2 regions of the Paenibacillus sp. TY11 genome follow, and region 2 is predicted to be linked to the other one. Evidence: riboswitches for the same ligand, from Rfam matches in the RefSeq annotation. Region 2 holds a riboswitch; the other holds the start of a gene.
What was found. A riboswitch is a leader RNA that binds a small molecule or an ion and turns the genes downstream of it on or off. The one in region 2 is predicted to bind ZMP and ZTP.
Positions count from the first base shown of each region.

Region 1: linked by a shared signal. The riboswitch ahead of AC6EJC_RS24370 (bifunctional 5,10-methylenetetrahydrofolate dehydrogenase/5,10-methenyltetrahydrofolate cyclohydrolase) and the one ahead of AC6EJC_RS26245 (TIGR01440 family protein) in region 2 are both predicted to bind ZMP and ZTP.

Region 1 covers NZ_JCBAIQ010000030.1:47,236-59,353, reverse strand. The annotation lists gene AC6EJC_RS24370 (bifunctional 5,10-methylenetetrahydrofolate dehydrogenase/5,10-methenyltetrahydrofolate cyclohydrolase) at 1-797, opposite strand, end outside; ZMP/ZTP riboswitch at 911-994, opposite strand; gene desA (Delta(5) desaturase DesA) at 1,213-2,268, shown strand; gene AC6EJC_RS24360 (sensor histidine kinase) at 2,337-3,470, shown strand; gene AC6EJC_RS24355 (response regulator transcription factor) at 3,467-4,066, shown strand; gene AC6EJC_RS24350 (deoxynucleoside kinase) at 4,237-4,857, shown strand; gene AC6EJC_RS24345 (deoxynucleoside kinase) at 4,857-5,498, shown strand; gene AC6EJC_RS24340 (Rpn family recombination-promoting nuclease/putative transposase) at 5,704-6,600, shown strand; gene AC6EJC_RS24335 (Gfo/Idh/MocA family protein) at 6,791-7,792, shown strand; gene AC6EJC_RS24330 (methionine ABC transporter ATP-binding protein) at 8,118-9,143, shown strand; gene AC6EJC_RS24325 (methionine ABC transporter permease) at 9,133-9,795, shown strand; gene AC6EJC_RS24320 (MetQ/NlpA family ABC transporter substrate-binding protein) at 9,839-10,726, shown strand; gene AC6EJC_RS24315 (M20 family metallopeptidase) at 10,791-11,999, shown strand.
Region 2 covers NZ_JCBAIQ010000044.1:7,667-19,784, reverse strand. The annotation lists partial or broken gene AC6EJC_RS26260 (Sua5 family C-terminal domain-containing protein) at 1-21, shown strand, start outside; gene AC6EJC_RS26255 (manganese efflux pump MntP) at 166-726, shown strand; gene AC6EJC_RS26250 (low molecular weight protein arginine phosphatase) at 831-1,415, shown strand; ZMP/ZTP riboswitch at 1,494-1,575, shown strand; gene AC6EJC_RS26245 (TIGR01440 family protein) at 1,795-2,382, shown strand; gene glyA (serine hydroxymethyltransferase) at 2,504-3,754, shown strand; gene AC6EJC_RS26235 (carbohydrate ABC transporter permease) at 3,929-4,810, shown strand; gene AC6EJC_RS26230 (carbohydrate ABC transporter permease) at 4,810-5,646, shown strand; gene AC6EJC_RS26225 (ABC transporter substrate-binding protein) at 5,662-6,927, shown strand; gene upp (uracil phosphoribosyltransferase) at 7,283-7,912, shown strand; gene wecB (non-hydrolyzing UDP-N-acetylglucosamine 2-epimerase) at 8,024-9,193, shown strand; gene AC6EJC_RS26210 (AtpZ/AtpI family protein) at 9,365-9,619, shown strand; gene AC6EJC_RS26205 (ATP synthase subunit I) at 9,612-9,992, shown strand; gene atpB (F0F1 ATP synthase subunit A) at 10,022-10,846, shown strand; gene atpE (F0F1 ATP synthase subunit C) at 10,951-11,175, shown strand; gene atpF (F0F1 ATP synthase subunit B) at 11,288-11,776, shown strand; gene AC6EJC_RS26185 (F0F1 ATP synthase subunit delta) at 11,773-12,118, shown strand, end outside.

The sequences.
Region 1 (12,118 bases), on a different contig from region 2:
GCAGTCGTTAAGGTGCCCACACCGCCGGGAACCGGAGAAATTGCATGTACCTTTTCCACAACGTCTAAAGCAGCATCACCCACGATTTTTCCTTCCAGTGTCTCGTTAATGCCTGCATCCACGAGAATCAGACCGGGATGAACCATATCCTGCGTAATCACATCAGGGCATCCGACTGCGACGAAGGCAATGTCTGCATGGCTCAGATGCTCTGCAATATCACGTGTACCTGCATGACAGGCGGTAACGGTGGCATTTTCTCTTTGCAGCATGTGGAAAAGGGGAAGTCCCACCGTCTGTCCGATGCCCACGAGAGTGACATTTTTGCCTGCCAATGTGTGACCGTAATGCTTAAGCAGCTCGATACAGGCTTGAGGTGTAGCGGGATATAGCCCGGCGTCACCTGTCACGGTAGCCAGCTTGTTATCAGGTGTAATTCCATCAATATCCTTATAGGGAGCGATGGATTGTTTAATAACGGAGGCGGAAAGATGTTGGGGAAGCGGAAGTTCCAGCATAATGCCATGTACATGGGATGCATCGTTCAGGCTGCCGATTAGGTGCAGGAGCTCGGTTTCGCTAACATGACGATCAAAAGTATGGAGATGAAATGAGATACCCAGCTTCTCCGCTATTTTTTGCTTGGTCCGGGCATAGTATGCAGATGCCGGATCACCTTCTACCAATAGGGTTGCCAGATGGGGACGGTGTCCTTGCTGTTTCATTTGTTCTACCTGGGAACGGATCGTTGCATACACTTGCTCAGCTGCTTCTTTGGATTTCATGATAATAGCCATAGTCCAAGCCTCCTCTGAATTTATCGAATGTTGGAATCAACAGGGTGTCATGGTCTTGTAAAACGAAAAAAAGTATTTGCACAAGGTCGTCAAGACAGACGAATCCTCTGCAAATACTTCTCCCAGGCGAACGGTACGCTTTTTTGTATGCTCCCTCGTGGTTAATTCCACTGACTTCGCCAGTCACATACAGCGTTATATATCTTATATTTTAGCAAATAATCATCAGAAAAGAAACCCGCGAACATTTGGCAAACAGGTTATGTCGCTTGTCAATGTGACAAATGTCATACAACCGAACTGACGTTTATGACTACAGCGAATACAGCTATCTCCTTATACTGAAGTTAGATCAACATGTACGCCTGACAGGATTAAGGTACGGGCGTCATTTTAAAGGAGGATCATAATTAGTATGACACAACTCCCATTAGCTCAATTGAAAAAAAATATGGCTCCCTACGAGAAAATAAACACGAAATCCAGCGTTCTGCAACTGATCAATACCTTGGGTCCGCTGATCCTATTGTGGTATGCCGCTTATCTTAGCCTGTCGGTTTCATACTGGCTAACGCTTCCAATTGCCATTGTTGCTTCGGGGTTTGTGGTACGGACGTTTATTATTTTTCATGATTGTGGTCATCAATCCTTCTTCAAAAGTCGCAAGCTGAACGACATTGTGGGAACGATTACAGGTATTATTACGCTCTGTCCTTACCACCAATGGAAAAATAGTCACGCGATCCACCATGCAACCAGCAGTAATCTGGATAAAAGAGGCACAGGTGATATGTGGGTGCTTACGGTAGAAGAGTACACAGAGGCTTCCACATGGACACGGCTGGCCTATCGCATATATCGAAATCCTTGGGTTATGTTCGGGCTAGGTCCGATTTATACTTTTTTGATTTCCTACCGGTTTAATATCAAGACAGCCAAACGTAAGGAAAAAATCAACACTCATGTGACAAATATATCCATTGCTGTATTGTACGCACTGTTGTGCTGGGCTATTGGATGGCAGGCATTCCTTCTCGTACAGGCACCTATCTTTTTTGTATCTGGTATGTTGGGAATCTGGCTGTTCTATGTACAACACCAGTTTGAGGATTCGTATTTTGAGCATGATGAAGAGTGGAGTTATATTAATGCAGCCGTAGAAGGCAGTTCTTACTACAAGCTTCCTAAAGTATTACAATGGATTACGGGCAATATCGGGTTTCATCACGTTCATCACTTGAGCCCAAAAGTGCCAAATTACAATTTGGAGAAAGCACATGAAGCGACACCGTTACTTCAAAAGGCGACCACGATCACGGTGAGTAGCAGTCTGCAATCTTTGAAGTTCCGACTTTGGGATGAAAGCACGAAAACCTTTTTGACCTTTAAACAAGTGAAGCCGCTCCTCAGCAAACGTGTTACAGTTACGAAACCCATCCCTACACCTGTTGTAGGCACGGAAAGAAAATAACTTTGTACGGAATTTGGTATGATAAGATAAGGGATATAAGTCATGTGAAGTAGAAAAGGGTGGGCAGGATGCAAAAATGGTATCAGATTTTCCAAAGAAATACGGGACTTAGCCCTTATGTGTGGGTCGTCTTTTATATCCTGCCCTTTTACTTTTTTAGCTCCTCATCTACAAGTCATATTATTCTGGGTACCGCCATTATTTTGGTGTTTTTTGCTTGCTATGTACTGGCTTTTGTCTCGAAGGGCTGGCTCATATACTTTTGGACCAGTGTACAGATTGCCATATCGATTACAATGACGCTGCTGTTTAGCTATATGTATTTTTCAATATTTATCGCCTATCTGATCGGTAATATTAAAAGTAAGGCTGCATTTACGACGCTGTATATTATTTTAATGGTTATTACTATTGGATTGATTAATTATGGTTTTGTTTCTCAGAATCCAGTTTTTATTAAGCAGATTCCTTTTATCTTACTCAATCTGATCGGTGTGATTCTCCTTCCGATTACGAATTTTAATCGCAACAAAAGCGATCGGCTCCAAGTCCAATTAGAGGATGCCAATAAGAAAATATCGGAATTGATTAAGCTGGAGGAACGGCAAAGAATTGCGCGCGACCTGCATGATACCTTAGGTCAGAAGCTGTCACTCATCGGGCTGAAGAGCGATTTGGCCGGCAAACTGATGGATCAGTACCCGGAGCGGGCTCATGTCGAAATTAACGATGTTCGTCTCACAGCGAGAAGCGCGTTAAAAGAAGTGCGGGAAATGGTTACTCAAATGCGCGGCATGCGACTAGAGGATGAGCTACTACGTATTCGGCAGATTTTAAAGGCTGCTCACATTGAATTGACCTTGGAGGGCGACCCCAAGCTGGAGCATACGTCATTAATGAATGAAAATGTGCTTAGTATGTGTATGAAGGAAGCAGTGACCAATGTGGTTAAGCACAGTGGAGCCACCGCTTGTTCCATCACCATTGAGCCGTCTCGTAAGGAATTAACCCTGCGGATTCAGGATAATGGAGTCGGCGTTACGGGGGAAAATGAGGTTTTTCGGGGAAATGGCCTGAAAGGCATGAAGGAAAGGCTCGAATTCGTGAACGGATGTATGGAGCTGCGTTCAGATCAGGGAACGACCCTGGTTATTAAAGTGCCCAATATCACTGAAAAGCCGAATGAGGAGGTGGGGCCATGATTCGAATTGTCATCGCGGAAGATCAGCGTATGCTGCTGGGTGCTCTAGCCTCCCTGCTGGACTTGGAAGAGGACATGAAAGTAGTCGGAAAAGCAAGCAACGGGGAAGAAGCTATAGAGCTGGTGAAGCTGCATCAGCCAGACATATGCATTATGGACATCGAAATGCCGATAAAGAGCGGATTGGATGCGGCTGAGGAACTCAAAGGCTTGAATTGCAAGGTATTGATTTTAACTACGTTTGCTCGCCCCGGGTATTTTGAACGAGCTATCAAGGCGGGTACACACGGTTATCTGCTCAAGGACAGTCCCAGTGAAGAGCTGGCTTCTTCCATTCGCAGTATTATGGCAGGCCGGCGTATCTATGCCCCGGAACTGGTCGATGATGCTTATGCCGAAGTCAACCCGCTAACTGAGCGTGAAAAGACCGTTTTGGCGCTCATTGCTGACGGAAAGAACACAAAAGAGATTGCTGGTGAATTGTATTTAACGACAGGGACGGTGCGCAATTATATTTCAGTCATTCTCGATAAGCTGGGTGTCAGTAACCGGATTGAGGCGATTACACGTTTTAATGAAAAAGGTTGGTTTAAATGAGGGAAAGACAGAATTATCTAGGCAGAAACAGGGAGGCTATGAAGCAAGTCGTAGCAGCTCTGTTTTTTTGTTTTATCCATAGATTTGGTATGCCTTTAGCGTACTTCCTTGTGATACAATAGGATAGTTGTCCACAGGATGGACTGGAGTACAAGGAGGAGCAGAACCGCATGAAACAAGCCCCATTTATAGCCGTTGAAGGGCCAATCGGAGCAGGTAAAACGACGTTGGCTTCAATGCTTTCAACCGAGCTACATTTGCCGATGATCAAAGAGATTGTCGAGGAGAACCCATTTCTCGATAAATTTTATCAAAATATAGATGAGTGGAGCTTTCAGCTGGAAATGTTCTTTCTCTGCAATCGGTATAAGCAGCTGGAGGATACCGGTCTGCAATATATCGAGAAAGCTCAGCCTGTTATTTCTGATTATCATATCTACAAGAATCTGATTTTTGCTGAACGCACGCTTAAGGGTGTGAAGCTCGAAAAATATCGTCAAATCTATCATTTGCTCACAGATGATATGCCTAAGCCGGACATTATCATTTATATTAAAGCAGATTTGGATACCTTGCTGGGCAGAATTCGCAAGCGGGCACGCTCCTTTGAACAGGAGATGGACCCCGCCTACCTGGAGCAATTGATTACAGATTATGATAAAGGCATTCAGTTTCTCGCCGAGCAGTCCCCTTCCCCTCGTATATTGACCGTGAACGGGAATGAAATTGATTTTGTAGAAAACCAGGCACAATTTGAACAAATTGTTTCCGATGTAAAGGAGCTTATATAGTGAACAATTACAACATTCCTGCGAATGCCCTAATTACGGTAGCGGGCACGGTAGGTGTAGGTAAATCCACGCTGACCGGTGCTTTGGCCGGACGCCTTGGTTTTAAAACCTCTTTGGAGCAGGTCGATCATAATCCATATCTAGAAAAGTTTTATCACGATTTCGAAAGATGGAGCTTTCATCTGCAAATTTATTTTCTCGCGGAACGATTCAAGGAGCAAAAGAATATTTTCTTGTCTGGTGGAGGTTTTGTACAGGATCGTTCCATTTATGAGGACACAGGAATTTTTGCGAAAATGCATGCCGATCAGGGAACGATGAACCCAACGGATTATGAAACATATACTAGCCTGTTTGAGGCGATGGTGATGACCCCGTTTTTCCCGCACCCCGATGTGCTGATCTATCTGGAAGGCAGCTTGCCCTCCATACTGAGTCGGATTGAGGAACGCGGCCGCGAGATGGAGATCCAGACTGAGCGATCTTATTGGGAGCAAATGCATCGCAGATATTCCAACTGGATCAACGAATTTGATGCCTGTCCTGTGCTGCGCCTGAACATTGATGAGTACGATGTACACGACCCTGCTTCCATGGATGCCATCTTGGCAGAAGTAGGCAAAGTGATATCCAAAAAATAGAGATTATTGACCGTCCGCGAGGACGGTTTTTTCGTGTTTAACATCTATAAAGCTTTGCACATATGTGCAGGTAGACATACTGAAAATGATCCATCAGGAATGTGGCTTGACACTCATAAAGATGATATATTATCGATTGATAAATACAGGAACATATGTTCTTTATTGTGTTTTCTTATTTATTGGCGTGGTATAATATGAGCAGATGGAGCTGATTCTATTGGTAGAAATGCTGGACCCCCGCAACGATTTTTTGTTTAAGCGCATATTCGGAAGCGAGGAAAACCGTGATGTTCTTTTAACTTTTCTAAATCGTACCTTTGAGGAGGCTGGGAAACCTTCATTAACAGAAATTATACTTCTGAATCCGTATACGGATAAAGACGCCCCGCGTGATAAGCAGTCTATTTTGGATATTCGAGCCAGAACGTCGGAAGGTCAGCTTATTAATGTGGAGATGCAACTTTTTAATAAATATGACATGGATAAACGAACCTTATTCTATTGGAGTAAGCAGTATGCGGGACAATTATACGAAGGCCAATCTTACAAACTGCTGAGAAAGTGTGTAACAATCAACATTTTGAATTACTCTTTCCTGCCGAACAGCCGATATCATAATGTGTTTCATTTGACAGAGGACCGTACAGGCATTCCGTTTAGTGATGATATGGAGTTGCATTTTTTGGAACTTCCCAAACTGGATGAGTACGAGATTCCGGCTGGTGGCAGTAGCTTGGTCAATTGGCTTTTGTTTCTAAAGGGAAGTAATCCATCTCAATGGGAGGTATTAGCCATGAATGAACCTAGTTTGAAAAAGGCGATGACTACGCTGGAGTTTCTAAGTCAGGATAAAGAGGCGCGTTTACAGTACGAAGCCCGACAAAAGTATCTGCATGATGAGGCTTCCATGATCGAAGGCGCAAGGGAAGAAGGTTTAAAGCTAGGTAAGGCTGAGGGAAAGCTTGAAGGAAAAGCTGAAGGAGAGCGCGAAAAAGCGCTTGAAATTGCACGGAATATGCTGAATATGGGGCTTGAAATCGAAGTGATTGCAAAAGCATCCGGTTTAACCGAGTCTGAAGTTCGTGCACTGAAGGTGTAAACCCCAAAAAACTTATAAAGACTGTGGTACAATCAGTATAAATTAAGCTGATAGACTGCAGTCTTTTTTTGTCGAATGAACATGTTAAAGCATGAGATATGACTAACGGTATAGTGGACAAGTTTAGGCTGGAATGCGAGAATAGGTACATATGAATTGTAATGACTCACGGGAAGGATGGGATACTGTGATGCGTTTTGGTATTGTTGGAACCAACTGGATAACAGAGAGGTTTATTCAAGCTGCGATGGAGACGGACGAATTTTCTCTGACGGCGGTATACTCACGCACAGAGGATAAGGGCAAAGCTTTTGCTGACAAATATAACAGCCAGCCGGAGGTTTTTACAGACCTGGCGCAAATGGCCGCAAGTGATCAGGTCGATGCCGTATATATTGCCAGCCCCAATTCCTTACATGCGGAGCAGGCGATCTTATGTATGAATCACGGAAAGCACGTGTTGTGTGAGAAACCCTTTGCGTCTAATGCAGCAGAGGTGAAGAGCATGATCGAAGCCGCGCGCAACAACGATGTTCTGCTGATGGAGGCCGTTAAATCCACACTTATGCCTAACTTTAAAATAATAAAGGATCATATGTATAAAATAGGCCGGGTTCGGCGTTATTTTGCAAGCTATTGTCAATACTCCTCACGTTTTGATGCTTTTAAGCAAGGTAAGGTATTGAATGCGTTTAATCCGGCCTTTTCCAATGGTTCCTTGATGGACCTTGGAGTGTATTGTTTGTATCCTATGGTGACTTTGTTCGGCAAACCTGAGGAGGTTCGGGCGGTAGGTGTACTTTTATCCTCTGGTGTCGATGGCGAGGGCAGTATCGTGATGAAGTACCCTGATATGGATGCTATCGTCATGTATTCCAAAATTACAGATTCCTATCTGCCTGCTGAAATTCAGGGTGAGAATGGAACGATGGTGATCGACAAAATCAGTCAGCCCTATGAGGTGAAAATTCATTATCGGGACGGCACGATTGAGGATCTGACCAAAGCTCAGACGCGTGAGCCAATGTATTATGAAATTCAGGAATTTATTGATTTGATCAAGAGTGGTGAACGCAACAGTTCCATTAACTCCTTGGAGTGTTCACTTACAGTCGCTGAAGTGATGGAGGAGGCAAGACAACAATTCGGCCTTCGTTATGAAGCAGATTTGAAAAATACTTCTACACATTAGTCAGTGGAATGATCGAGATTGCAATGCACAAAGGGCTGCCGATTTTGCAAACTTTGCAAATATACGGTTAGCCTTATTTGGCTTTGTAGCCCTAAAAGTGTAACCAATTATGATGACAGGAGTCAGAAGGTTATATTCATTTTTTATTGACAGATTCTCCTTCTTGTCTTAAGGTGTTAACAATGCAATATACAGCTAAATAATCCCATCTTCGGCCGAACGAAGATTAGGGAGCTTTTTTTAGGGCGTAAATCCGATTAAATCAACCGGATTACTAAAATAGAGCGGAGGAATACATACATTGTAGGCGTAAGGGGGAAGTAGTTTGATAAAGTTTGAACAAGTTAGCAAAATATTTACCTTATCCAATCGTAAGGTAAATGCACTGGAAGAGGTTTCGTTATCGGTTGAAAAGGGAGAAATTTTCGGAGTGATTGGCTTTAGCGGTGCAGGTAAAAGTACGCTGCTGAGGCTTGTCAATTTACTGGAACGCCCCTCAGAGGGACGAATTGTCGTTAATGATCAGGATGTTACTCAGATACGTCCCAAGGAACTAAGGAATTTAAGAAGACGGATCGGGATGGTATTCCAAACCTTTAATTTGTTTAACTCTCGTACTGTGTATGGGAATCTGGCTTATCCTCTAAAACTGGCTAAACTGCCCAAGACACAGATAGATGCTCGTGTTAAGGAGCTGCTGCAATTTGTTGGATTGGAGGACAAAGCGGATTCCTATCCAGAGCAGTTATCTGGCGGGCAGAAGCAACGGGTCGGCATTGCCAGAGCACTGGCGAATTCGCCCGATATTCTCATCTGTGATGAAGCGACCTCGGCCCTCGATCCGGAAACGACAGAAGATATATTGAGGCTGCTGAAAAAAGTAAATGAAAAGTACCAGATTACGATCTTACTTATTACTCATGAAATGAACGTGATTCGCAGTATTTGTGACCGTGTGGCGGTGATGGAGAATGGTAGGGTGATTGAGCAGGGCAGTGTTTTCGATATATTTGCCAATCCACAGACGAAGACGACGAAAAATTTTATTCGCTCTGTACTGAATGATCAGCTTTCACCCAAACTGCTGAGCAAGATTCGGGAGCATCACGCTGGCCGATTGTACAGACTTGTTTTTCGGGGTGGGGCGACCAGTGAACCGGTGCTTTCTAGAGCGACACGGAAGCATAATCTGGATTACAACATTGTATATGGAAGTATTAATGAGCTACAGGGAGCGCTGTTCGGAAGCTTAATTGTCGAGTTAATCGGTGCAGACGATGAAGTTAACAAGGTCGTGGAGGAACTACGAACGACGGTGGAAGTCAGGGAGGTCGTCGATCATGAGAGTTAATTGGGATACATTTTGGCTCAAGGTAGTGGAGGCTACAGGGGAAACGCTTTTGATGGTTGTTGTCACGCTGATTTTTGCCAGTATTCTGGGGCTTATGATTGGTTTAGTACTGTATGTGACACGTAAAGGGAGCTTGTTTGAAAACAAATTTGTGTTTATGTTTCTGAATTTGCTGATTAATATCATTCGCCCGATTCCGTTTATCATTTTTTTAGTGGCGATTAGCCCGTTTACGCGTTTAATCATGGGAACCACGATTGGAACCTCGGCGGCTATTTTCCCAATGACTATTGTAGCGGCCTTTGCTGTCGCGAGAATTGTGGAAAATAATCTGGTCTCCATAGATCCGGGCATGATAGAAGCTGCCAAGGCACTGGGTGCGACTCCATTTCAGATCATCACGGGTGTGTTGATTCGGGAAGCGCTGGGACCTTTGATTCTTGGGTTGACGTTTATTACCGTGGCCTTGATTGATTTCTCTGCCATGGCTGGTACGGTGGGCGGAGGTGGTCTGGGGAATCTGGCAATGACTTATGGTTATCAACGATTCGATACTTCGGTCATGATTGTCACGATTGTTTTGCTGATCCTTTTTGTACAGGTCGCCCAATATGCGGGGAACTACTTGTCTCGTAAATTTCTACGGCGCTAATGGGAACAGAGTATTATACATAACGATTAAGGGGGAAATGAAAATGAAAAAAATATTTCGCTTGGGTTTACTAGCTATTCTTAGTGTAGCGGTTCTATCTGCTTGCTCAGCTAACGGTTCGGGCTCAAATGCAAATGAAAAAGTACATGTTAAAATCGGGGTTTCAGGATCTGAGGACACGTATTGGGATGTGCTCAAGAAGAAAGCAGAGGCCAAAAATATTGAAATTGAGCTGATCAGTTTCTCGGATTATACATTACCCAATAAGGCGCTCGCCAATAAAGAGGTAGATTTGAATTCCTTTCAACATTTGGCCTTTCTCAGTCAGTTTAATGTAGAAAATGATGTGAATATCGTCCCTATTGGTGCAACGATTATCGCTCCGATGGCACTGTATTCTGAAAAATTCAAAAACGTATCGGATATTCCTGACGGTTCCAAAATTGCTATACCGGATGATCCCTCAAATCAGGGACGGGCTTTGAAACTTCTCCAGTCTGCCGGGCTGATTAAGTTGAAGCAGGACGCGGGCCTGTATCCGACCCCGGATGAAATAGAAGGTAATCCTAAGAAGCTGGAGATTGTTCCAGTTGTTGCCCAGCAGACGCCGCGCGTTTTGTCTGATGTAGCCGCCTCAGCCGTGAACAGCGGCGTTGCTACGGATGCCGGGCTCAAGCTGGATGGAGCCATCTACAAGGATGATGCAAGCAGCGAAGAAGCGAAGCCATATGTGAACGTGTTTGCTGCCCGTGCGGAGGATAAGGATAATGCGACTTACAAAACGATCGTGGATTTGTACCATGATGCTGATGTAGCCGAGGCGGTAAAACAGGATTCCAAAGGAGCTAACGTCGTGGTAGACCAGTCTGCCGAAGAGCTGCAGGCCACATTGGATAAGCTGGTAGCAGATGTTAAAGCGCAAAAGAAATAAGAATGTTGAACAGAAGTAGGGTTGGAAGCATACTAATCTATTTTCGAAAAGAGGAGAGATTGCGATGAGTACAACGAATACGGTCGATACACATAGACAGCGGATTATTGAGAAAATTGAGGAGTCTCGTCAGCTTTACACGGAAACGAGCCGGTTTATTCATGCTAATCCCGAAATTGGCAATCAGGAATTTCAAGCTTCCCAGGCACTGACGGGTATTCTGGAGCAAGCGGGGTTTGAGGTAACTCGTAATGTAGCGGGACACGAAACCGGATTTATTGCCCGTAAGGCTTCTGCTAGACCAGGTCCGAAAATCGGATACTTGGCTGAATATGATGCATTGCCCGGTCTGGGCCATGCTTGCGGCCACAATATTATCGGAACCGCAAGCACGGCAGCAGCCATCGCCTTGGCGCAGGTGATCGACGAGACGGGAGGCGAGGTGTATGTGTTCGGTACACCAGCGGAAGAAGGCGGTCCTAATGGCAGTGCAAAAGGCAGCTTCGTGAAGCACGGGCTGTTCGAAGGGATTGATGCTGCGCTGATGGTTCATCCATCCGGTGTGACCCGGCTGACCTCACCGAGTCTGGCAGTTGACCCGCTAGACTTTCATTTTTACGGAAAAGCGGCTCATGCCGCAGGATCACCAGAGCAGGGAATCAATGCGCTCGATGCGGTGCTGCAGTTGTTCAGCGGTATCAATGCTTTGCGTCAGCAACTGCCGACCGATGTGCGTATTCATGGCATCATTACGCATGGAGGAGACGCGCCCAATATCATTCCGGACTATACGTCGGCACGCTTTTTCATTCGGGCAAGCACTTGGCAGCGCACAGAGGAGGTTTCCACGAAAGTTCGCCATATCGCAGATGCTGCTGCTTTGGCAACAGGAGCCACTGTGAAAATCGAACGTTTTCAAAATGAAGTGCGTGATTTCATTCTGAACGATACGCTGGACGAGGTAGTAGGTCGTGAACTAGAAGCGCTGGGAGAACAGCTGGATCGTGGTCCTCGTGCTGGTCTGGGTTCGACGGATGCGGGGAATGTGAGCCATGTTATCCCGACTGCACATGCTTACATTAAAATTGGTCCGGATGATCTCATCGCTCATACGGTAGAATTCCGTGAAGCGGCTGGCTCTGAGAAGGGGGAGGAAGCCTTAGTGACTGGAGCCAAAGCGTTAGCCTTGTCAGGCTTGGAGCTGCTGGTGAATGAAACACTACTGGTTGCGGTGAAGGAAGATTTTAAGCGTACGCATTCATCGGCACAGTAAGCCAAATCCACACAGGGCATAGCAGAGCGGTCTAATATGAGTGTTATAGTTGAAGAGGATATCCTACAGTCTGTTTGGCTGCATGGATATCCTTTTTCATTTTCTTAGGGGATTTCTAC
Region 2 (12,118 bases):
CACCGAATCGTCCGTCTGTAGCTTCCGTCGAATCGGAGCCTCTTATATTAAATTTCTCCTCTCTCCTTATTCTTGGTATTGGGTACTTTTAGTGCATGCTTGTACTGATTTGCCCCTTGTCCGCATAACGTGTACAAGAACAGACGGATAATGGAGGGATGGAGTATGCTGGCAGCCTCTGCCCATGCCGGGCAGGTTGTAACGATTCTGATCATGGCGGTAGCGCTAGGAATGGATGCGTTATCGCTGGGTGTAGGGATCGGCATGAAGGGGATACGCCTGCGAGACGTGCTGCGCATCAGTACTGTTATTGGCTTTTTTCACATTCTGATGCCATTGCTGGGAATGTTCACAGGCCATTATATGAGTTCTTTATTAGGTCATGTGACGGCCTACTTCGCAGGGGGTCTACTCATCCTTTTGGGCGGGCATATGGTGTATAATTCCTTTAAAGGGGACGGCGTACAGGTATTGGATCATCGTTCGCCTTTAGGCCTTTTGCTGTTTGCACTTGGGGTGAGCGTTGACTCATTTTCTGTAGGAGTGTCACTGGGTATGTTCCAAAGTGATCTGGTGCTGTCCGTTCTGGCGTTTGGCTTTTGCGGGGGAGCAATGGCGATGTTGGGCCTGCTATTGGGTCGCAAGGTCAGCCGTAATCTAGGAGATTATGGGGAAGCAGTGGGTGGTGCCATTTTGTTGGCATTCGGCTTTATGTTTATGTTTTGATTTTAGCGTAGACAGTGTAAAATAAATGCAGGATTATACTAAAGAATTAAGATTATAGTAATCCTCTGTTTTTATATATTTTTAACATACGGGGGGTGAAAACGTTGAAGAATATCTTATTCGTATGCACAGGGAATACCTGTCGCAGTCCAATGGCTGAAGGGATGCTACGTAAGTTGGCTGCTGAGCATGGGCTAGAACTGGAAGTGCGTTCTGCGGGAGTAGCCGCGATGGAAGGCACGCCGATATCCCGACATGCAGAGGCGGTTCTACGTGATCACGGTATATCCGATCAGATCACTTCAACCCCTTTGAGCGACGGGCTTGCCGGGTGGGCGCATCTGATCTTAACCTTGACGCAAGGACATAAACAGCACGTAATTCAGCGCTTTCCCCAAACGGCGGGAAAAGTATTTACGCTTAAGGAATATGTGGAGAACCGGGATGCGGTGTTGAATGATGTACAGGAGTTGGATGGTTTATATGCTTCACAGCAGTTGATGGCTTCACTCGGACAAGAGCTATCGGCACAGGAGCGTGAACGAATGATTGAATTACACCAACGGATTCCGGGCTTTGATATTTCAGATCCGTTTGGCGGTTCGCGAGAGGACTACGATGTCACAGCTGCGGAAATCCGTACGGCGCTGCATAAGCTGCTGGACAAGCTAAAGGCTTCTTCCGAATAAAATTGGTATTACTCATCTGTTTTGTACGGAATCTGTTGATTTTCGGCGGTTAATCCGTTAAGATAAGGTGGAAAAATGAGAATCCGATGTAACTGGCGACAAAAGTGGGATTAACCACGATGGAGCATCGGATATACGGCCGGTCGCCTGGGCAAAAGAGCAATTCCACATAGGTGTGGACTGCTCTTTTTTTCATATACAAGTTATGCCAGATTTTTAGCTGAGAGTTGATTCCTTTAAAGGTTCTCCATTTTTTCTGCTCGAAATCTGAAACATCGGCTATAATATAGTCAGATTGTGATCAGGAGAGAGTGTGTTGAACTTGGGGCATGAGACCGTGCCTAGTCTCTGAGAGGCTGTTCAACCAAAGGAGGTTCCAATGGTGGGACAATTGGATCATGAGATTTCGCTGGAAGCACAGACCACTTCTGTCGTGCGGGAAATCGCAGAAGCAGCCAGTCTCAAGGCTGGCCGCCTGCTAGTTATTGGCGCTAGCACAAGTGAAGTGGCTGGAAGTCGGATTGGTACGGCGGGAGCGCTCGATGTGGCTCAGCAACTGTTGTCTGGAGTAGAGTCCGTTCGCAGGGAGTATGGCTTTGATGTGGCGTTTCAATGCTGTGAGCATTTGAACCGAGCGCTGGTCGTTGAACGGGCTGTGCTGGAGCGACTGGGACTGATGGAGGTTGCAGCTGTTCCTGTTCGTACAGCAGGAGGCTCTATGGGCACCGTCGCCTATCGTTCTATGAGTGACGCGTGTTTGGCGGCGAACGTGCAGGCGCATGCCGGGATAGACATTGGCGAAACGCTGATTGGCATGCATCTGCGGCCGATTGCCGTTCCGTTTCGCCCAAGCCTTCGCTGGATTGGTGAAGCACGTGTGACAGCGGCGTTCACCCGTCCTCCACTTATTGGCGGACAACGGGCGGTGTACAGTCTGGAACAAGAAGTCGGCGGAAACTGCGATTAGCATTTGGCATGGCGGCATGTTTGTACTAAACTTTTTTTTGCATTGATATGAGGTACCCAACAGAGGAGCAGGCGTTTGCTTGTATACCCAACAATTGACTATGGAGAGGGAGTAATCAATCATGATGGAACACCTGCGTAAAAGTGACCCGGCAGTGATGGAAGCAATGGGACTTGAACTGAAACGACAACGCCACAATATCGAGCTGATCGCATCCGAGAATATCGTCAGTGAAGCAGTGATGGAAGCAATGGGCTCCGTGCTGACGAATAAATATGCTGAAGGTTATCCGAACAAACGCTACTATGGTGGTTGTGAGCATGTAGATATCGTCGAAGACATCGCACGTGACCGCGCGAAAGAACTGTTCGGCGCCGAGCATGCTAACGTGCAGCCTCACTCTGGGGCACAAGCCAACATGGCGGTGTATCTGGCAGCTCTCAAACCTGGAGATACTGTGTTGGGTATGAATCTGGCGCATGGTGGTCATTTAACACACGGAAGTCCGGTTAATGCCTCCGGCTTGTTGTATAACTTTGCTGCTTACGGTGTACGCGAAGATAATTTCCGCATCGACTACGATGAAGTGCGCAAGGCAGCCTTCAAGCACCGTCCTCGTCTGATTGTAGCTGGCGCGAGTGCATATCCGCGTACTATTGATTTTGAAGCTTTTGCTTCCATTGCCAATGATGTAGGTGCTCTGTTCATGGTCGATATGGCACATATCGCAGGTCTCGTGGCAGCGGGCATTCACCCAAGTCCAGTTCCGCATGCCCAATTTGTGACAACAACGACACACAAAACGCTGCGTGGTCCGCGCGGGGGTCTGATTCTGACTCGCAAAGCATGGGCGCAAGCGATTGATAAAGCTATTTTCCCTGGTACTCAAGGGGGGCCACTGATGCATGTGATCGCATCCAAAGCGGTTGCCTTGGGTGAAGCGCTCCAGCCATCGTTCAAAACCTATGCGCAAAACGTAGTTCGCAACGCACAAGTGCTGGCTGATACACTGCTGGCTGAGGGTATTAACATTGTATCCGGTGGTACGGATAACCACCTGATGCTGTTGGATACGCGCAATTTGAATATCACAGGTAAAGAAGCGGAGCATGTATTGGATTCCGTGGGCATCACGGTTAATAAAAACGCAATTCCTTTTGACCCGACTAGTCCGTTCGTTACCAGTGGGATCCGTATTGGTACACCTGCTGCGACATCTCGTGGTATGGATGAAGAGGCTATGGTCAAAATCGGTAAAATCATTGCCGAAACCCTTAAAAACCCAAAAGATGATACTGTATTGTCCAAAGCGAGCCAAGCGGTTGGCGAATTGACAGACAAGTTCCCGATCTATCCAGGAACTCAATACTAATTCATCGACATTTCTATTATTTATGTTATAAGGCTGTTTTCCTTCCGTAAGCTGGAGGGAGAACAGCCTTTTTTGATTCCGGACGACTCGAAACTGACATTTTTGGGTAATAAGCGATTACAGTAAGGATTTATTGCGCTTTCCTTCATGATCTACAACAAAGGAGTGATTGCATTGAGTCAAAGAAAATCCGCGCAATTATTACAACAACTCGTATTTGTAGGACCGATGGCGTTGTTTTTCGTCTTGATTATGGTCATTCCGTTCCTGCTGGGGCTGTATTATTCCATGACGAACTGGGATGGAGTATCTGAAAATGTCCGATGGCTCGGACTAGGAAATTACATTCATATTTTTAGAGATGATCCAGATTTCCGTAATGCGTTCTGGTTCACGGTCCGTTTTACCGTATGTGGTGTCATTCTGACGAACCTGATCGGCTTTTTCCTGGCCTATGCGCTTACAAAGCCGTTGCGTACCCGTAATGCGCTGCGAACTGTATTTTTTATGCCTAATATGATCGGCGGCTTGCTGCTCGGCTTCATCTGGCAATTTATATTTGTGCGCGGCTTTTCTGCGGTGGGGGAGGCGACAGGGCTTTCCTTTTTCAAACTGCCATGGCTGGGTGATGGGCCAACTGCTTTTTGGGGAACTGTCATTGTGTTTGTATGGCAATACGCAGGTTATCTCATGGTTATTTACATATCCTCGTTAAATAATGTCCCTCATGTCCTTACGGAATCGGCGCAAATAGACGGTGCGAGCCGAAGACAGATTTTGCGTCATATCGTAGTGCCACTTATTATGCCGGCAGTAACCGTCTGCTTGTTCCTGGCGATATCCTGGTCCTTTAAAGTATTTGAGTTGAATTTGGCTTTGACGAAGGGTGGACCATTCAAGTCGACAGAGTCCGTAGCGTTGGATATATATAATGAAGCGTTTACAAATAATCGTCTTGGATTAGGGACTGCCAAAGCTATGATTTTCTTTGTGGTCGTTGCGATCATTACCAGCATTCAGGTGCGTCTCACAAAGAAAAAGGAGGTCGAAATGTAATGGAAAAAACGTCAAACTATCGTTTTAGCACATGGGTTGCTGAAATATTGCTTATTGTGATCGGGTTGATCTTTCTGGTTCCGTTCTATTTTTTGCTCGTGAACTCTGTTAAATCTTTTGGCGACATTTTGGCCCATTCCGCTTCGTGGCCGACAACCTTCCGTTTTGAAAACTATGCTAACGCCTGGAATAAAATAAACTTTCCCACAGCGCTGGGGAATTCACTGATCGTCACGATCGTCAGCAATGCGCTTTTGCTGCTAATCAGCTCGATGGCTGCTTACCAGATGGTTCGACATGACACTCCTTTTAACCGGTTCCTGTTCGGTTTGCTTGTGGCTGCGATGGTAGTTCCTTTTCAATCCATTATGTTGCCGCTTATGGAAGTGTCCAACGTATTGAGTTTGAACAACAGTATACCGGGGCTGATCTTATGTTATCTGGGTTTTGGAGCGCCTTTATCCGTTTTTCTTTTTCATGGCTTTATTAAAACGGTACCTATCGAGATCGAGCAGGCTGCGAGGGTGGACGGTTCCTCCCGGTACGGGGTGTTCTTTCGCATCGTTTGTCCACTGCTGTTGCCTATGTTCGTAACCGTACTTATTTTGAACACCTTATGGATCTGGAATGACTATCTGTTGCCTTCGCTCATATTGAATGATCCTGAGCTCCGTACCATTCCAATTGCAACCTATATGCTGTTTGGCCAGTACACCAAGCAATGGGACTTGGCGCTGCCAGCGCTGGTATTGGGGATCACGCCAATTGTTGTGTTTTTTCTGGTGATGCAAAAATACATCGTTTCTGGCATTGCAGCCGGCGCGGTCAAAGGTTGATGGGAGGGATAACCGATGAAAAAAACAGCGCTGCTTGTCATCTCCCTGATGGTGCTGCTCGCATGTACACTTGCAGGTTGTGGAAATACGAAAGCTCAACAGAGTGGGACGAAAACGATACACATTTATCAATTCAAAGTAGAGATTTCGGAACCGTTGAACAAGCTGAAGGCAGAATATGAAAGAACGCACCCTGGCATCAAGCTGGATATCCAATCTGTCGGAGGCGGTACGGATTACGGTGCTTCGTTAAAAGCTAAATTCGCATCAGGCGATCAGCCCGACATTTTCACAAATGAGGGCTACCAGGACCGCGATACGTGGTTTGAGTACTTGGAGGATTTGTCGGATCAGCCATGGGTGAAGGATCTGGACGATTTCGCCCGTAAGCCGATGACGGTTAACGGTAAGATTTACGGACAGCCTATGAACCTGGAAGGCTTTGGTTTTGTCTATAACAAGGATTTGTTCAAAAAAGCGGGCATAACCAAACTGCCTCAGACGATGGATGAACTGGAGGAAGCAGCCAAGCGACTGAAAGCGGCAGGGATTATACCTTTTGCTAACGGGTATGCTGAATGGTGGGTTCTAGGGAACCACTTTATCAATATCCCTTTTGCCAGACAGCCGAACCCGGAAAGTTATGTTGAGGATTTAAACAAAGGAACTGCTCGCATCCCCGGTAACCCTGTGTTCGATCAGTGGGTGAAGTTGCTTGACCTGACCTTAAAATATGGAAATCGCAATCCTCTTACGACGGATTACAATACACAAGTAACATTGTTCTCGACAGGCAAGGCAGCTATGATGCACCAGGGCAACTGGACTCAGCCGCAAATGGATGGAATTAATCCTAACTTGAATTTGGGTATTCTGCCTACGCCTATAGACAATGATCCCTCCACAGGAGGTAGACTCGCTGTGGGAGTGGCCTCAAACTGGGTGGTCAATAAAAATTCGCCTGTGAAGCAGGAGGCAAAGGATTTTCTCAACTGGCTGGTCACATCGGAAACAGGCAAGCATTATATTACCAAGGAGTTTAAGTTCGTTCCCGCCTTCAAAAGTATCACGTCCAGTGACGAGACGACAGGTGATCTAGGTGCGGAAATATCTCGGCATGTGAGGGAAGGCAAGATATGGAGCTGGAACTTCCAACGCTTCCCGAAAGGGCTGAATCAGGATTTAAGCAGTAGTATGCAAGCCTATATTGCAGGAGTTATTACGAAGGACGAAATGCTACAGCAATTTCAGGGAGCGTGGGATAATTTGAAGTATAGATAAAAGAATACCGCTGCATGAGGATGCAAAGGCTATAGCTCAGGCAGAAAGTTTAAAGCTCGTAGGCTTTGACGGTCAAGTGCCGTCAGGGCCTTTTTGATGTGATTTTATGTGACAAAAGTCACCCATAAAGCGGTCTCATTAAGTATTTTACTTATCATATCTTTCCCTTGACAAAAGGTTGCGGTGGCAGGTGTTAAATCAATCAAGGGAATGTTATAATAAACAGGATTTACAGGCACGCATTGCATCTGTGCTTATTTGGTTTGTACAAATAGGTTACATAGATCCTTTCGACTCAGGATGTTCGATATGCTGGTGCGAAAGAACGTGACGATAATACCGGAGGGAATATATCATGGCAAAACTGGTGGTTTGTGATCACCCTTTGATCCAACACAAACTTACATTTATCCGCGATGTGCGGACCAACACCAAGGATTTCCGCGAACTGGTGGATGAAGTAGCAACATTGATGGCTTATGAAATTACACGGGATATCCCGCTGGAAAGCATTACGGTGCAGACACCAGTTGCTGAGACGGAAGGTAAAGTGATTTCTGGTCGTATGCTGGGCCTCATTCCGATTTTGCGTGCAGGCTTGGGTATGCTGGATGGCGTCGTTAAACTGCTGCCCGCAGCAAAGGTAGGGCATGTGGGACTGTTCCGCGATCCTGAGACATTGCAACCCGTAGAATACTATACGAAGCTGCCTACCGATGTAACTGAGCGTGAATTGATCGTGATTGATCCGATGCTTGCAACGGGCGGCTCGGCGATCGCGGCGATTGATGTTTTGAAAAAGAGAGGTTGCACTCAAATTAAAATGATGAATCTGATTGCCGCTCCTGAAGGAGTGAAAGCTGTGCAGGATGCGCATCCTGATGTAGACATTTATGTTGCTGCACTGGACGAGCGTCTGGATGATCATGGCTACATCATTCCGGGTCTTGGTGACGCGGGAGACCGCTTGTACGGAACCAAGTAGACTTCCTTTGGCGGTTCGGCAAAATCTATGGACGCTAAGACAGGTCATTTTTCTGAATAAGGGAAGATCTGTGAAGCGGGCATTTATTTATGAAAAGGGGTTCAACAGAAAATGTCCAAAATCAAAGTGATGACAATTTTTGGAGTGCGTCCGGAAGCTATTAAGATGGCTCCTCTCATTTTGGAGCTTCAGCGCCACCCGGAGCATATCGAGTCCGTGGTATGCGTCACAGCTCAACATCGCCAGATGCTTGATCAGGTTCTGGAAGTTTTTAATATTCACCCTGACTATGATCTGGATGTAATGAAGGATCGCCAGACACTCAATGAAATTTCCATGCGTGTACTTCAAGGTCTGGAACCCGTACTGCGTGAGGTCAAGCCCGATATCGTATTGGTTCACGGCGATACGCTGACGACTTTCCTGGCCAGCTACGCAGCCTTTATGCAGCAGATTGAAGTAGGGCATGTAGAAGCGGGCTTGCGGACGTGGAACAAGCTTTCTCCATATCCTGAAGAAATGAACCGTCAGCTGACAGGAGTACTGTCTGATCTGCATTTCTCGCCTACTTCTTTATCGGCTGGTAATTTGCGGAAGGAAAATAAACCTGAATCGCGAATATATGTAACAGGCAATACAGTAACTGACGTATTTCAGTATACGGTTCGCCAAGATTACGAGCACCCGGTACTGGACTGGGCTCAGGGCAAACGCCTGATTCTCATGACAGCACATCGCCGGGAATCCCAAGGGGAACCGCATCGTCAGATTTTTAATGCGGTTAAGCGAATTGCGGACGAGTTTGAGGATATCGCTATTGTTTATCCGGTTCATCCGAGTCCGGCTGTGAAGGAACCTGCATTTGAGATTTTAGGCAATCATCCGCGTATTAAGCTGATTGATCCGCTGGATGTCGTGGATCTGCACAATTTTTATCCACATACACATCTGATTCTTACGGATTCCGGTGGTCTTCAGGAAGAAGCGCCTTCGTTCGGAGTACCTGTCCTGGTGCTGCGTGATACGACTGAAAGACCGGAAGGAATTGAAGCAGGTACCCTGGAACTGGTAGGTACAAGTGAAGAGAATGTGTACAATCGGACCAAGGCTCTTTTGACAGATTCTGCGTTGTATGAGTCTATGAGTCAGGCAGCGAATCCTTACGGAGATGGACAAGCATCAGTGAGAATTGTCAATGCGATTTTGCACCATTACGGGGTTCAAACTGAACGTCCTAAAGAATTTCACACAATGTTCACAAAAGGTGTTCGTCCGATATAATTATTCTTTACAAGGCAAGCATACAGTTAAACTGTACGGTTACCAAGGGATACAGCATTTTAAGATGCTTTGTCGACTGATTTTATACTTTAGGGCGCTAAAATATCTCAATTGACAAAGCATCTTACATTTAAGTAAAATGGACTGGAATTGCAGGGGTGACATGGAAAAGTGGTCAAACCTTCCAAGCAAAACAACAACCGAAATAACACCGGAAATGCCTTCAAGGCTATAGGACTGGTGAGCGCGATCGGCATTGATTTGGCGATATGCACACTGGGTGGTTTCTATGCCGGAAAATGGATTGATGCCAAACTTGGTGGCTCCGGAATTTGGATTGGCGTAAGCGTTCTCGCAGGCTTGGTTGTAGGCGCATTAAGTATTGCCCTTGTGATCGGAAAGGTACTGAGGGATAACCATGAATGAGATGACCCGTATGCAAAAAATGTTATGGATCGTAGCGCTTGGTATTATGGCTCTGTGTTTCCTGGTCTCCGCCTTCATGCCCCAACATCGTGACATTGCTCACGGAATCATTCTGGGAACGGGAGTAAGCTGTCTTAATGTGCTGTATATGGCCTACAAAATTCGACAGGTTGCGAGTGCAGCTGCCGGTGAAGGCAAGAAGAAAAAGGTTGGCATCGGCTTTGGAATTCGGATTTCGACCTCTATTTTGGCGGTGGTGCTGGCGATAGAATTTCCGGCCTACTTCCATGAGATCGCTGTAATGGCAAGCCTGGTGACTGGTCAATTTCTTCTTTTAATTATAGGCATCATATTCGCGCTTCAGGAAAAATGATGGCTCAACTGAGAAAGGGGTGAGAAAACATGTTGCATGAATCACCGATTATCCAATTGGGCGGGTTTAACATTGACTTGTCCGTCATTATTATGCTGGTTGTGACCTGCGCGATTGTGTTTGGACTGGCTTTTGCTGCGACACGCAATTTGTCTGTGGACAATCCGAGCAAGCTGCAAAACTTTATGGAATGGGTTGTGGAATTCGTTCAAGGGCTCATATCCAGTACGATGGATTTGAAAAAAGGGAAGCCATTCCTCTCCTTGGGGATGACGCTTATCATGTTCATCTTCGTGGGGAATATGCTGGGCTTACCGTTCGGGATTGTGACCGAATTCGATAATGCGCAAAGTGCCCAAGTATTTGGACATGAAATCATTCCAGTCAAAGAAGCTTTAGAACAAGCACAAGCGTCTCACCCGGGCGAAGCTGCCCATGTAGGTATCAGCTGGTGGAAATCACCTACCGCAGATGCAGGGGTATCCATTGGACTGGCATTGATGATCTTTGTCTTGGTTCATTATCTGGGGATCTTCCGTAATACCAAAGCATACTTCAAGCATTACATTCAGCCATTTCCTTTCTTTTTGCCAATTAACCTGATTGAGCAGTTCTCAAAACTATTGACACATGGTATGCGTCTATTCGGTAATATTTTTGCCGGCGAGGTTTTGATCAGTGTTCTGCTGAAACTGACGACGATTGGTGTTGGAGGTTGGATTGCTTCGGTATTGGGACTCGTTGTCTGGCAAGGTTTTAGTATTTTTGTCGGCAGTATCCAGGCGTTCGTCTTTACCATTTTGACGTTCGTATATATTTCACAGGCAATTGACACGCATGAAGAAGAGCATTAGGTAAATTTAGTTTCGGGTTTTTAGTTAAGTTCAGGAGTGCGCTTCGCTCTTAACTGCAAATACATGTACAATACAAATACACATCTCTAAGGAGGATTTTAAAAATGGGAGCTTGGGCATTAATAGCAGCAGCTATCGCAGTAGGTTTGGGTGCGCTCGGCGCAGGTATTGGTAATGGTCTGATTGTAAGTAAAACGGTTGAAGGTATCGCTCGTCAGCCGGAGGCGAAGTCCTCATTGCAAACGGTAATGTTTATCGGTGTAGGTCTGGTCGAAGCCCTGCCTATTATCGGTGTCGTTCTGGCGTTTATTTTTTACGCTAAAGCTTAATGAATTAAACCTAGCAAGGTTTGGCGGGGAAGGCACAGCCATCCGCGCCTTCTTTGTTCGTTTGAACATGAAAGATCCAGAACCGACGTTCACCGGAAAGGAGTGACTTCAATTGAGTTTAAATTGGACAAGTATCGTTTTCACAATCATTGCATTTTTGATCTTGTACTGGTTACTGACGCGTTATGCATTCGGCCCTCTCTTTTCCGTTATGGAGAAGCGCCGTCAGCTTGTATTACAGCAAATGAATGAGGCGGCACAGACGCGTGAACAGGCTGTTGCTTATGTTGAGGAGCAAAAGCAGGCTCTCCAGCAGGCGCGTAAGGAAGCGTACGACATTATTGAGCAGTCAAAACAAACAGGTAACAAGCAAGCGGAGCAAATTATTGTTCAGGCCAAAGACGAAGCTGTCCGCCTGAAAGACGAAGCTGTTCGTGAAATCACAAGCGAGCGTAATAAGGCAGTTGCCGAGCTGCGCAGCGAAGTGGGTAAAGCTTCGGTACAAATTGCTTCCAAACTGATTCAAAAGGAAATCAAGGAAGACCAAGTCCAGGGAGAGCTTGTCGACCAATACCTTAAAGAGGTAGGAGGCAAAGCATGAGCCGGGATACGGTAGTTGCCAAACGGTATGCGAAAGCTTTGTATGAAGTGGCAGAGCAGGAACAGACCATTATGGAAACCGAGCAGGAGCTACGTGCTTTTGTAGAGGCTGTATCGGGGGATGCTGAAATCCGTAAATTCATTAATTCTCCTAACATTACGGAAGCGGTCAAGCTTCAGGTTCTGGCTAACAGTTTTGAAGGCAAGCTGTCTGCCTCGTTGATTAACACGATCAAGCTGTTGATTCAGCGCAGTAGAGCAGATTTATTCGAATCTCTCCTTGCCGGATACCTCGATATTCAGGAATACAAGCTGGGACTTGCTCATGCAAAGGTTTATTCGA